DNA from 3 places in the Duganella sp. AC237 genome. Region 1 is predicted to be linked to each of the others. Evidence: predicted binding sites of a transcription regulator. Region 1 holds the regulator's gene; each other region holds the start of a gene.

Region 1 (4,174 bases):
TGAGCCAGCGTGTTTATTTTGCGACGCAGTTGACGACCAGCCGGTCGTCATTGCCGGCGGGCATCACACCGGCGCCTGGTACGGAGCCGGTGACCGGCGCGATGACCGAGCAGGTGCGGTTGGACGGCTGCGCCAGCACGGTCACGCCATAAGGCGAACCCTCGCCGACCGTGTTGGCGAAGGAAAACCGTACTTCGGCGCCGGCTGCCGCAGGCGCGGGCGCGGCGATATACACGGTGTCCGGGCCGTTCGCCAGGGTCACGCCGTCGTTGGTGCCGGTCACGCCGTCGTCGGCCAGGCCCTGCACTTTGCCGCTCAGCACCCATGGATTGGTGGTGCAACTGACCACCGTCCGATACGAGGTGAAGGAGTTGGCCTTGTTGGTGTTATCGGTCAGTTTGCACGTGGCGCCGCTTGGCGGGGTGTCGATTTGAATGTCGAACGATTCATCGACCGCGATCAGGCGGGTGAACTGGAACGAGGTGGCGTTGGGCGCGATGGTGATCTTTTCGCCGGTCGGGCGGTTGATCAGCACCAAACCGGACTTGTTCAAGCCGCTGATACTGCCCTGCAGCAGCATGCTGCCACTGCCATTGCCGCCGCAGGCGCTCAGGACAGCGGCACACAGCAGGGCCAGGCCCGCACGCGGATACATACTTTTCATAAAATCTTCTCCAAAACGAATAGGGCCGGCAGCACGCACGGGTGCAGCATCTTACACGGATTTGCCCCGTATTTTAGTGCATTTGGTAACACCAGTGACCCCAATGGATGTAACAGCTTGTTAGGGCGCGGCGCCAGGCGACGCGCGACCGGAGTGTGGTCGGAGCGCGATCGGTGCGACAATAGTCCGGAATCCACTCCATTTTTCGCCGCCCATGACACCACGCCCACCGCAAGCCCTGCTGTTCGATCTGGACGATACCCTGTGGCCGATCGGCCCAGTCATCGCGGCCGCCGAAACCGGCTGGCACGCCTGGCTGGCCGAGCGCGCCCCGGCCGTGACGAGCAAGTATTCGGTCGAGGCGCTGCGCGCGCTGCGCCTGGCGCTGCTGGAACAACAGCCGGAGCTGACGGCCGACCTGTACCGTCTGCGCCGCCTCGCGCTCGAGGCCGTGTTCGCCGAGACCGGCGAGGACGCGGCCCACATCGACGGCGCGATGGAACACTTCAACGTGCTGCGCAACGCGGTCACCCTGTTCGACGACGTCGCCCCCGTGCTCGCCGAGCTGGGCGGCATGCTGCGGCTGGGCGTGATCACCAACGGCAACGCCGACCTTGAAGTCATCGGCCTGCACCACCATTTCGAGGTGGCGCTGGCCTCGGCCCGCTTCGGCCGCGCCAAGCCCGACCCGTCCATCTTCCTGGCCGCCTGCGAGGCGATGGGCGTGGCGCCGGCCGACGCCGTCTACGTCGGCGACGACCTGCGCCTGGACGTGCGCGGCGCGCAGTCGGTGGGCATGCGGGCGGTGTGGATGAACCGCACCGGCAGCACCGCCCACCTCGACGCCGGCATCGTGCCTGACGCGATTTGCGCCGATTTCCACGCGCTGCTGGCCTGGGTGAGGCAACAACTGGGGCATTGATGTCACACGACAGCCCCCGGCCGGCGCGGAGCGTGCATAATAGATAAACACGGCAACTCTCGGCAAATAAGATATACAGTATGCAACTCGACACACGCGCTCAAACCCTGCTCAAAGCCCTGGTGGAACGCTATATCGCGGACGGCCAGCCGGTCGGCTCGCGCGCGCTTTCCAAGATTTCCGGGCTGGACCTGTCGCCGGCGACGATCCGCAACATCATGGCCGACCTCGAGGAGCTTGGCTATGTCGCCAGCCCGCACACCTCGGCCGGCCGGGTGCCGACGCCGCGCGGCTACCGCATCTTTGTCGACACCTTGCTGACGGTGCAACATCTCGACGAGCAATCGGTCGAGGGCCGCATGCGCCTGCAGGCGCCGCAGCCGCAGAAAATGATTTCCAACGCGGCGCAGATGCTGTCGTCGCTGTCGCAGTTCGCCGGCGTGGTGCTCAGCCCGCGCCGCGAATCGGTGTTCCAGCAGATCGAATTCCTGCGGCTGGGCGAAAAGCGCATCCTGCTGGTGATCGTCGGCCCCACCGGCGACGTGCAAAACCGCCTGCTGCTGACCGACGTCGACTACAGCCCCACGCAGCTGATCCAGTCGGCCAACTACATCAACCAGAACTATGGCGGCCTGGCCTTCGACGAGGTGCACACGCGCTTGCAGACCGAGGTGCGCCAGTTGCGCGACGACATGGGCCGGCTGATGCAGGCGGCGGTGGAGGCGGGCAGCGAGGCGATGGCGGACAACTCGGACGACATGGTCATCGCCGGCGAGCGCAACCTGCTGTCGGTGAGCGATTTGTCGTCGAACATGACGTCCTTGCGGCAGATGTTCGATATGTTCGAGCAAAAGACCGGCTTGATGCAGCTGCTCGACGTGTCGAGCAAGGCCAGCGGCGTGCAGATTTATATCGGTGGAGAATCGAGCCTGGTGCCGATGGACGAGATGAGCGTGGTGACCGCGCCGTACATGGCCAACGGCAAGATCGTCGGCACCCTGGGGGTGATCGGCCCGACCCGCATGGCCTATGAGCGCGTGATACCGATCGTCGATATCACGGCCAAATTATTGTCGAACGCTTTAAGTCACAATTGATTCCAACCCGTAAGGCGTGCGGCTTGGGGTCGTACCCCGTACGGGGTACGACCCCGCCGTATCGGGTTGAGTGTATGCGCCGCCGGGGCGCATACATTCAAGGCCGGTGCGGGCAGGCCGTCTTGATGCAATTGCCATAAATCGCCAGCGCGTGCTCGGCGATCTTGAAACCGCGCTCCTGGGCGACCATCTGCTGGCGCGTTTCGATCGCTTCGTCGAAGAATTCCTCGACCCGGCCGCAGTCCAGGCACACCAGGTGGTCGTGGTGGGAACCCTCGTTGAGCTCGAAGATGGCCTTGCCGGTTTCAAAGTGGTTGCGGTTCAGCAGGCCGGCCTGCTCGAACTGTGTCAGCACGCGGTAGACGGTGGCCAGGCCGACGTCCATATTGTCGGCCAGCAGGATCTTGTAGACATCCTCTGCCGTCAGGTGGCGCACGTCGCTGTTCTGGAAGATGTCCAGGATTTTAAGGCGAGGCAGGGTGGCTTTGAGGCCGCTGGCCTTCAGATCGGTTGGATTGTTACCCATGTTGGACACTCTTATTCTGGTTGGCGATAGCTAGCCGACAGTTTAACGCACTCCGCCCGCCACCGCACTCATTGCTGCCATCTTATTGGGACATCGCGGCCCGGCCGGCGTTTGCAAACATTTACACTTGCGCCTTGCAAAACAAGGACATATCCCCGGTTTTACAGGATAATGCTGTCACTTCGCGCGCCCGCGCGGCCCCATCTCGCACCATGTGCTCGGCATGTGCTTTATGATATAGCGTTTTTCGGCATTTCCGCTCGACCAGATTGAGGACATTTATGCGCGTCACCCCGGCTTTACTGCAGTCTTTGTCGCACCGTTTTACCCGCCGTGCTCCGTTGCTCGCAGGCGCCGTCTGCGTCGCGCTGGCCGCCGGCGGCTGTGCTTCCAACACCACCCTGGGCGAGAAATCGAACCAGGTCAAGGAAACCGGGATCACCCTGGACGCCAGCAAGGGCGCGCAAACGACCACCATCACGCCGCTGCAAAAGTTCATGTGGTTCTTCTCGCCATACCGTCCTGATATTCAGCAAGGCAACTTTGTATCCGAGGAAATGTTGGCGCAGTTGAAAGTCGGCATGACGCGCGAACAGGTCCGCTTCATCTTCGGCACCGCGCTGCTGACCGATCCGTTCCACGCCAACCGCTGGGACTACGCGTTCCGCATGGCCAAGGGCAACGGCGAAGTGACCACCAGCCGCGTCATCGTCTTCTTCGACAACGACGGCAAGGTGGCGCGCTGGGAAGGCGGCAACCTGCCGACCGAAAAGGAATACATCGCCCGCATCGCCGGCCCGGCGCCGAAAATCAAGAAAAATCCGGACGCGCCCGACAACAAGCCTGCGTCGAGCGTGCCGCCGCCGACCAACTCGGGCAGCGACAACGCCGCGCCCGCGCCGGTTGGCGTGACGGTGGGCAACCAGAACAAATAAGGAAGCACGCATGACCGCAATGAATATCGC
Region 2 (4,174 bases), 610 kb from region 1:
TGCACCTGATGGAAGAGTTGAAGAAGGTCCAGCGCGTCATCGGCAAGGGCATGGACGGCGCACCGCACGAAACGCTGCTGGTTATCGACGGCAATACCGGGCAAAATGCGTTGGCGCAAGTGAAAGCTTTCGACGACGCCCTGAAGCTGACCGGCCTGGTGATCACCAAACTGGACGGCACGGCCAAGGGCGGCGTGCTGGCGGCGATCGCCCGCGTGCGTCCGGTGCCGGTGTATTTCATCGGCATCGGCGAAAAAATCGAAGACCTGCAGCCGTTCGTGGCCGCCGAGTTCGTCGACGCCTTGCTGCCGTAGTTTGCCACCGCGGTTGCCACGATAGTTGCCCACATAATTGCTCGGATAACCCCCCATTACATGATCGAATTCCGGAACGTCTCGAAACAATACTCCCCCGACGCGATGGCGCTGCGCGACATCTCGCTCACGGTAGAAAAAGGCGAACTGGTGTTTCTTGCCGGCCCTTCGGGCGCCGGCAAATCCACGCTGTTGAAGATGATCGCCGCCATCGAGCGGCCCACCGCCGGCCACGTCATCGTCAACGGCCAGGACATCGCCCGCATCAAGCCGGCCGCCGTGCCGTTTCTGCGCCGCAATCTCGGACTGATCTTCCAGCAACAACGCCTGCTCAACGATCGCACCATCCTCGCCAACGTGATGTTGCCGCTGCTGGTGACGGGCGCCTCGCACCACCAGGCCGAGCAACGCGCCCGCGCCGCCCTCGACAAGGTCGGCCTGGCCGACCGCGCCAGCTCGCACCCGCTGGCCCTGTCCGGCGGCGAGCAGCAGCGCGTGTCGATCGCGCGCGCCATCGTCAACCGGCCGCAGGTGATCCTGGCCGACGAACCGACCGCCAACCTCGACCGTGCCAGCGCCAACAAGGTGCTCGACGCGCTCAAGGCCTTCCACTCGGTCGGCGTCACCTGCCTCATTTCCAGCCACGACGAGCAAATGCTCGACGCCGCCGCGCGCGTCATCCATCTCAACCAGGGTCAACTGGAGGTGGCGGCATGACGTACTGGTTCCGCCAACACCGTTACGCGCTGTCCGCCGCGCTGGTGCATCTGCGCCGCTCGCCGGGCAGTTTCCTGTTCAATATCATTGTCGTGGCGATCGCACTGGCGCTGCCCTTCACCGGCGTGACGCTGCTCGACAACGTGCGCCCCATGTCGGAGCAATTGTCCGTCGATCCGGAAATCAGCGTCTTCGTCAAGCAGGACACGCCGCGCGACCAGGCCGAGGCGCTGGCCGTGCAGCTGCGCCAGACCTTGCCGGACAAGCAAGCCAAGATCATCTTCACCTCGCGTGAAAAAGCGCTCGAAGGCATGAAGGAAAAGAGCGGCCTGGCCGACGTGCTGACCACGCTCGGCGAAAACCCGCTGCCGGACAGCTATGTGCTCAAGCTCGACGCCTTCCGCCTGGCCCAGTCCGGCGGCGACGTCGACCAGTTGGCCGAGCAGATCCGCGCCCTGCCCGGCGTCGATACGGTGCAGGTCGACTCGGCCTGGGTCAAGCGGCTGGCCGCGCTGCTGAATATCCTGCATCTGGGACTGCTGTTGCTGGCGGTTACCCTTGGCACCGTGGTGGTGGCCGTCATCTTCAACACCATCCGCCTGCAGGTGATGACGCAGCGCGAGGAAATCCTGGTATCCAAGCTGATCGGCGCGACCGACAGCTTCATCCACCGGCCCTTCTATTACACCGGCGCGCTGCTGGGCCTGTGCGCCGGCGGACTGGCGCTGGGCGCGGTGGCATTGGCGCTGCGCCCGTTGAACGTCGCGATTGCCGAATTCGCAAGATTGTACGCCTCCGAGTTCCAGCTCACCCCGCTGCAACCGATGATGATGGCTTTTCTGCTGGCCCTCTCGGCCGGCCTGGGCCTGATCGCCGCGCTGCTGTCGGTGCAGCGTCACCTGTCCCGCCTGAATTAATTGCTGAGTTAATTCTGTCCGCCTTTCCGTGCGCCCGCGCACGGAAACGGCCGCCGCACCCGCCTACCATTGATACATCTCCCCCCGATCTCCCATTAAGTCAGGCCTAAGCTCCATGGCGCATGCTGTGTTTATCAAAAGCCATTGTTCAGACCTACCCGATAGTATTTTCCCTATCGTGGCGATAAAAATAAGGTGATTGGCACTCAATCGAGGAGAGTGCTAATATATGAAAACTGCAGAGTTCATAACACTCCGCAGAAATGGTAATTAAGCAATATTTTTTGTCTTTGTGGCCCTCTGGGCACTACAAGACTTGGCAATTTCGAGCGAAGGAATGAAAATGACTATGATGTCCGCACCTGCCGCGTTGGTCCCCACCAACAAGGGCGCTTTAGGACTCGGGTTCACTGGCAACCTGGGGAACCTGGACGCCTATATTTCCGCCGTTAATCGCCTGCCGATGTTGACGCATGACGATGAAATCTCGCTCGCCAAGCGCCTCAAGGACAATAACGACCTGGGCGCCGCGCAAGAGCTGGTGTTGTCGCACCTGCGTCTGGTGGTGTCGATCGCCCGTGGCTATCTGGGCTATGGCTTGCCGCACGCCGACCTGATTCAGGAAGGCAATATCGGCCTGATGAAAGCCGTCAAGCGTTTTGACCCGGACCAGGGCGTACGCCTGGTGTCGTACGCGATGCATTGGATCAAAGCCGAGATGCACGAGTACATCCTGAAAAACTGGCGTCTGGTCAAAGTGGCGACGACGAAGGCGCAGCGCAAGCTGTTCTTCAACCTGCGCAGCCACAAGACCGGCCTGGACGCGATGAGCCCAACGCAGATCGACAACCTGGCCAAGCTGCTGGACGTCAAACGCGAAGAAGTGATCGAGATGGAAACCCGTTTGAGCGGTCGCGACATCGCGCTGGAATCGCCGAACGACGACGAGGACGACAAGTTCGCCCCGATCGCCTACCTGTCGTCCGAGCAGAGCGAGCCGACCCGCGTGCTGGAAGCGGAGCAAGTCACCCGTCTGCAATCGGAAGGCTTGGAGCAGGCGCTGGGCAAGCTGGATCCGCGTTCGCGCCGCATCGTCGAAGCGCGCTGGCTGGCCAACGACGACGGCTCCGGCGCGACCCTGCACACGCTGGCTGACGAGTTCGGCGTATCGGCAGAGCGCATTCGCCAGATCGAATCGGCCGCGCTGAAGAAAATGAAGGGCTCGCTGGCCGCCTACGTGTAAAACGTAGAGGGTTGGAGCAAAAAAAGCCGCGTGGTGCGAACCACGCGGCTTTTTCTATATCTTGCTTCGGATAACTACGCGGCGGCCAAACCCTTGGTCAACAACTCAGCCACCAACTGGTTCATGTCAACGCCGCGCTCCCTGGCTTGCGCGTTCAGCTGCGCCACCAGATCACTGTTCAGCTTCACGGCGAACGGCACCAAACCGGCCGCCTGATCGATCCGGCGCTGCTCGCGCTTGTCGACCACCTCGGCCACTTTGCCAAAGGTCGCCGCGCTCGGCCCGGCCATCTTGCCCATCAATTTTTTGGCATCACTCTTCGCCAGGCCAGTTTTTTTCATGTCTTTAATCCAAAAATAATTCAGAGCAGACATTCTACGCAGCTTATCCACCCCGCGTGGCCTTTATTGCGGAAACCACGGCGGCATGCGGTTCGTGCGCCGCCAAAATGATACTTTTGCTAAGCTAATGGCCACTTTGCATTCAAGAGGTCGCACATGATGAAGACACTACTGCGGCAGCTGATCGTCCTGCCCTTGCTATTTGGCGTCATGGCCATGCTGTACGCCTGCGGTACCGCCAACGGCCGCGCCGGCGCCACCGTCAATAAACCGTTCGACGCCACCTACGTGCTGCAACCAGGGGCGAGCGCCGTCATCAGCCAGGCCGCCAGCCAGGGCATCGCTGGCGGCGCCACCGCGCCCACCGTCAAGCTGGAGCGCGTCAACGACAGCCGCTGCCGCGTCGGCGCCGTCTGCGTATGGGCCGGCTACATCAGCTACAGCTTCACACTGACCAAGGCCGATGGCACGACCAGCAACTTCGTGCTGTCGGACAGCATGCCCAACGGCAAACCCAGTATCACCCAGGACGGCCTGACCTTCGCGCTGGCCGGCGTCGAGCCGCAAGCGGTGCCCGCCAAAAATGAACCAGCGCCGGATTATCGGGTAAGCTTGAGAGTGAGCAACACGCCACCCTCAGAC
Region 3 (4,174 bases), 5.0 Mb from region 1:
AGCAACGCGCTGAAGCCGAGCCGCTCTTTCGCGCTGCGGAAAACATACTTGATGCCAGCCTCGTTCGCCCAAGCTTCCAGCGCGGCGCTGGCGTCGAAATCCAGCAGCATTCCCCGGCCGTCGTGCATCAGATCGCCCAGCGTCGTGCCGTCCTCAAACGCGAAGTTCGGCGCGCTGTTGGTGGAAATCCCCCATACTCTTCCGGCGACATAGGTGGCCCCGTCGCGCGTTTTCATCAGATCGCTCAAAATCGCATGCAGCGCTCGCGCCTCCGGGTTGGGCCGCATGATGGCGACCTGCGCGCGCGACCAGTCCAGCACCTTTTCTCCAACCGGATGCCGCTCGGCGTGATAGCTGTCCAGCAGACGATCCGGCGCCTGGCCGTGTATCGTCGCAGCCAGCTTCCAGCCAAGGTTCATGGCGTCGCCCAGTCCAAGGTTCAACCCCTGCCCGCCCAGCGGCGAGTGAATGTGCGCGGCATCGCCGGCTAGCAGAAGGCGTCCCTGCCGATAGCTGGTGGCCTGCCGCGCACGGTCGGTCCACGTCGTGCCGACATGCAGCTTGCTGATCGTCACGTCGGTGTCCGAGATGCGGCGCAAGACATGCTGCACGCGTTCGGGCGTGACCGGTTCGCCGTTTTGATGGAACGCTCCGCCATCAAAATCCTGCATGGCCAGATAACCCGGCTGGGACTGGAAGTACATGCCTTCCGGAGTGACGTTGCGGCCCGCCTTGAGCTTGCTGGGATCGGCGATATCGACCTTCACCGTGTAGCCGGTAAATTCCGGCTCGGTGCCGGCGAATTCAAAACCGCCGGCCTTGCGCACCACGCTGCGACTACCATCGCAGCCCACCAGCCACAGTCCATGGAACGCCTGCTCGCCGGCGCTCACCGTTACGCCATGATCTGTCTGATCGACGCCGGTGACCGCATGTCCGCGCCTGATTTCCACACCGAGCATTTCGGCACGCCGCGTCAGCACCGATTCGGTCTCCGCCATTTCGGACAGCAGGCTGGTCGGCGGCGAGCTTGGCAAGCGGTTCGGCCACTGCGACATGTCGATGTTGTGTTGGAAAAATGGAATGCCGGCGAAGTGTCCGGCCTGGACCGCAGCGACATGGCCAAACGCATTCTTGACGCGCTTGGGCACCTCAAGCTGCTCGAGCAAGCCACGGCGGTGCAGCGCTTCAACGCTGGGCGCCGACAGGCCGCGTATGCCGAAAGGCATCTGCTTCAACGGCGAATTCGGACTCTCCGCCTTCTCCAACATGAGGACGGAACATTTGGCCAAGGCCAGTTCAGACGCGAGGAACAGGCCTACCGGACCCGCGCCTGAAATAATGACATCGTAAGTTTTCATGACCGGCAGTGTAGATTTCGCGGCGCCGGCCCGGCTTGTATAAACGCGACAAAAACTGGCGATTCCTACCGCTTGCGCTTGCGCGCGAAAGCCGATGGCGTCACGCCGCAGTAACGCTTGAATTCGCGGCTCAGGTGGGACTGGTCAGTGTAGCCTAGCGCCTGCGCCAGCGCGGCGAGGCTGACGTCCGGCTCGGTCCACAGACGGTTGCGCGCTTGCTCGAAACGCATCAGGCCGGATACATCCTTCACCGTATGGCCGGACGAATGCTTGAACTTGCGTTCGAGCGTGCGCACCGTCGCGTGGGCGGCGGCGGCGACCTCGCTGACCGGCATCGCTCCGTTGGCTTCCAGCATGGCGGCGCCCGCCTTGAACAGCGTCGCGTCGACGGGCTTGGGCGGCCGGGCGGCCAGAAAGTAGACGGCCAGCGCAGCCACCGCATGGTCGACGCGACCGGCCGTCATGAAGACATCCAGCGTGGACTGAAGCTGGGCGACAGGATGCTCGAAGACGCGCAAGCCGTCCTTGCCGGGCGGCAGGCCGAGCAAGTCGAACACCGTCCATGGATAGCATCTGACGCCGATGACTTGCAACCGGCTTTGCGTGCTGAACACCACCGGCTGATTGAGCAACCCCATCAGGAAGGGCGAAGGCAAGGCACGCACGAGGCCGTTACAAGAAACGCCACAATCACCGCCGAAGGTGAAAATAATCTCCGCGTAGCCGTCGGGGACGACCTCGAAGCTGGGCCCGTCGAATTCCCGCACGTTGTGCCAAAAGCACTTGATGGCGTCGCGCAGCGCTTCCGGCGGTTCAAATTCCTGATGCATGGCCTTCATTGTAGTCATATTTGCAGCTTTTCTTAGCTTTTTGATGATTCGCAAGCTTCCACGCCTTGAAAAGCGACATGGTCGTCCCTATAATTGGCACTCGTTCCGAGAGAGTGCTAACAGCGCCCTCGACAACTTTCCGTTGTGGCAATCTAGTTATTTAGGCAAGTTTGGCACAACAACAAACTGTACCAATGCTAATTAAGGAGTTTTGTATGAACCTTCGCCCTTTGAACGATCGCGTAATCGTCAAACGCCTCGACCAGGAAACCAAAACTGCGTCCGGCCTGATCATCCCTGATGCGGCCGCTGAAAAACCGGATCAAGGCGAAGTGCTCGCCGTCGGCAATGGCAAGATTCTCGAAGATGGCAAAGTCCGTCCGCTGGATGTCAAAGTAGGCGACCGCGTTCTGTTCGGCAAGTACGCCGGCCAGACCGTCAAAGTTGACGGTCAAGAACTGATGGTCATGCGCGAAGAAGACATCATGGCAATCGTCGTCAAGTAAATTCACTTGGCACGCGGTTCCACTCATCACCTAATTCTGGAGAAACAACATGGCAGCTAAAGAAGTAATCTTCGGCGACGCAGCGCGCGCCAAAATGGTCGAAGGCGTCAACATCCTGGCCAACGCCGTTAAAGTCACCCTGGGCCCTAAAGGCCGCAACGTCGTGCTGGAACGTTCGTTCGGCGCCCCTACCGTCACCAAGGACGGCGTGTCGGTCGCTAAAGAAATCGAACTGAAAGACAAGCTGCAGAACATGGGCGCGCAAATGGTCAAGGAAGTTGCTTCCCGCACCAGCGACAACGCCGGCGACGGCACCACCACCGCCACCGTGCTGGCCCAGGCCATCGTCCGTGAAGGCATGAAGTTCGTTGCCGCCGGCATGAACCCAATGGACCTGAAGCGCGGCATCGACAAGGCCGTCGCCGCCACCGTCGAGCAGATCGCCGCGATCGCCCGTCCATGCACCACCACCAAGGAAATCGCCCAAGTCGGTTCGATCTCGGCCAACTCGGACGCGTCGATCGGCGAGCGCATCGCTGAAGCGATGGAAAAAGTCGGCAAGGAAGGCGTCATCACCGTCGAAGACGGCAAGTCGCTGAACGACGAGCTCGACATCGTTGAAGGTATGCAGTTCGACCGCGGCTACCTGTCGCCATACTTCATCAACAACCCAGAGAAGCAAGTCGCGATCCTGGACAATCCATTCGTCCTGCTGTGCGACAAGAAAATCTCGAACATCCGCGATCTGCTGCCGGTACTGGAACAAGTCGCCAAAGCCGGCCGTCCACTGCTGATCATCGCCGAAGACATCGAAGGCGAAGCACTGGCGACCCTGGTTGTGAACAACATCCGCGGCATCCTGAAAACCTGCGCCGTCAAGGCCCCGGGCTTCGGCGACCGTCGCAAGGCCATGCTGGAAGACATCGCGATCCTGACCGGCGGTCAAGTGGTTGCTGAAGAAGTCGGCCTGACCCTGGAAAAAATCACGCTGGACGAGCTGGGTCAAGCCAAGCGTATCGAAGTCGGCAAGGAAAACACCATCGTTATCGACGGTGCTGGCCAGGCTGAAGGCATCGAAGGCCGCGTCAAGCAAATCCGCGTGCAGATCGAAGAAGCGACTTCGGACTACGACCGTGAAAAACTGCAAGAGCGCGTGGCCAAGCTGGCCGGCGGCGTTGCCGTGATCAAAGTCGGTGCCGCCACCGAAGTTGAAATGAAAGAAAAGAAAGCCCGCGTTGAAGATGCATTGCACGCTACCCGCGCCGCAGTGGAAGAAGGCATCGTGCCAGGCGGCGGCGTAGCCCTGCTGCGCGCCCGCGCTTCGATCACCATCAAAGGCGACAACCCGGACCAGGACGCAGGTATCAAGATCGTTCTGCGCGCCATGGAAGAGCCACTGCGCATGATCGTGCAAAACGCCGGCGAAGAAGCTTCGGTCGTCGTTGCCGCGGTTCTGGCCGGCACGGGTAACTACGGT

Evidence for each region. Region 1 encodes HrcA, which represses chaperone genes, less so after heat shock. Its sites were predicted from a motif close to TTAGCACTCNNNNNNNNNGAGTGCTAA; they were not measured.
Region 2: rpoH (RNA polymerase sigma factor RpoH) is a predicted target of HrcA. The motif match lies at 2,148-2,174, and genes of this name have one in related genera.
Region 3: groES (co-chaperone GroES) is a predicted target of HrcA. The motif match lies at 2,285-2,311, and genes of this name have one in related genera.

The regions. Positions count from the first base shown of each region.
Region 1 covers NZ_CEEDEW010000003.1:637,039-641,212, forward strand. The annotation lists gene AC0IYS_RS03140 (hypothetical protein) at 14-664, opposite strand; gene AC0IYS_RS03145 (HAD family hydrolase) at 879-1,586, shown strand; gene hrcA (heat-inducible transcriptional repressor HrcA) at 1,667-2,683, shown strand; gene fur (ferric iron uptake transcriptional regulator) at 2,781-3,209, opposite strand; gene AC0IYS_RS03160 (outer membrane protein assembly factor BamE) at 3,491-4,144, shown strand; gene dapB (4-hydroxy-tetrahydrodipicolinate reductase) at 4,155-4,174, shown strand, end outside.
Region 2 covers NZ_CEEDEW010000003.1:1,244,966-1,249,139, reverse strand. The annotation lists gene ftsY (signal recognition particle-docking protein FtsY) at 1-314, shown strand, start outside; gene AC0IYS_RS06030 (cell division ATP-binding protein FtsE) at 375-1,031, shown strand; gene ftsX (permease-like cell division protein FtsX) at 1,028-1,948, shown strand; gene rpoH (RNA polymerase sigma factor RpoH) at 2,298-3,191, shown strand; gene AC0IYS_RS06015 (hypothetical protein) at 3,266-3,532, opposite strand; gene AC0IYS_RS06010 (hypothetical protein) at 3,689-4,174, shown strand, end outside.
Region 3 covers NZ_CEEDEW010000003.1:5,649,869-5,654,042, forward strand. The annotation lists gene AC0IYS_RS25070 (FAD-dependent monooxygenase) at 1-1,361, opposite strand, end outside; gene AC0IYS_RS25075 (helix-turn-helix domain-containing protein) at 1,427-2,209, opposite strand; gene groES (co-chaperone GroES) at 2,407-2,697, shown strand; gene groL (chaperonin GroEL) at 2,747-4,174, shown strand, end outside.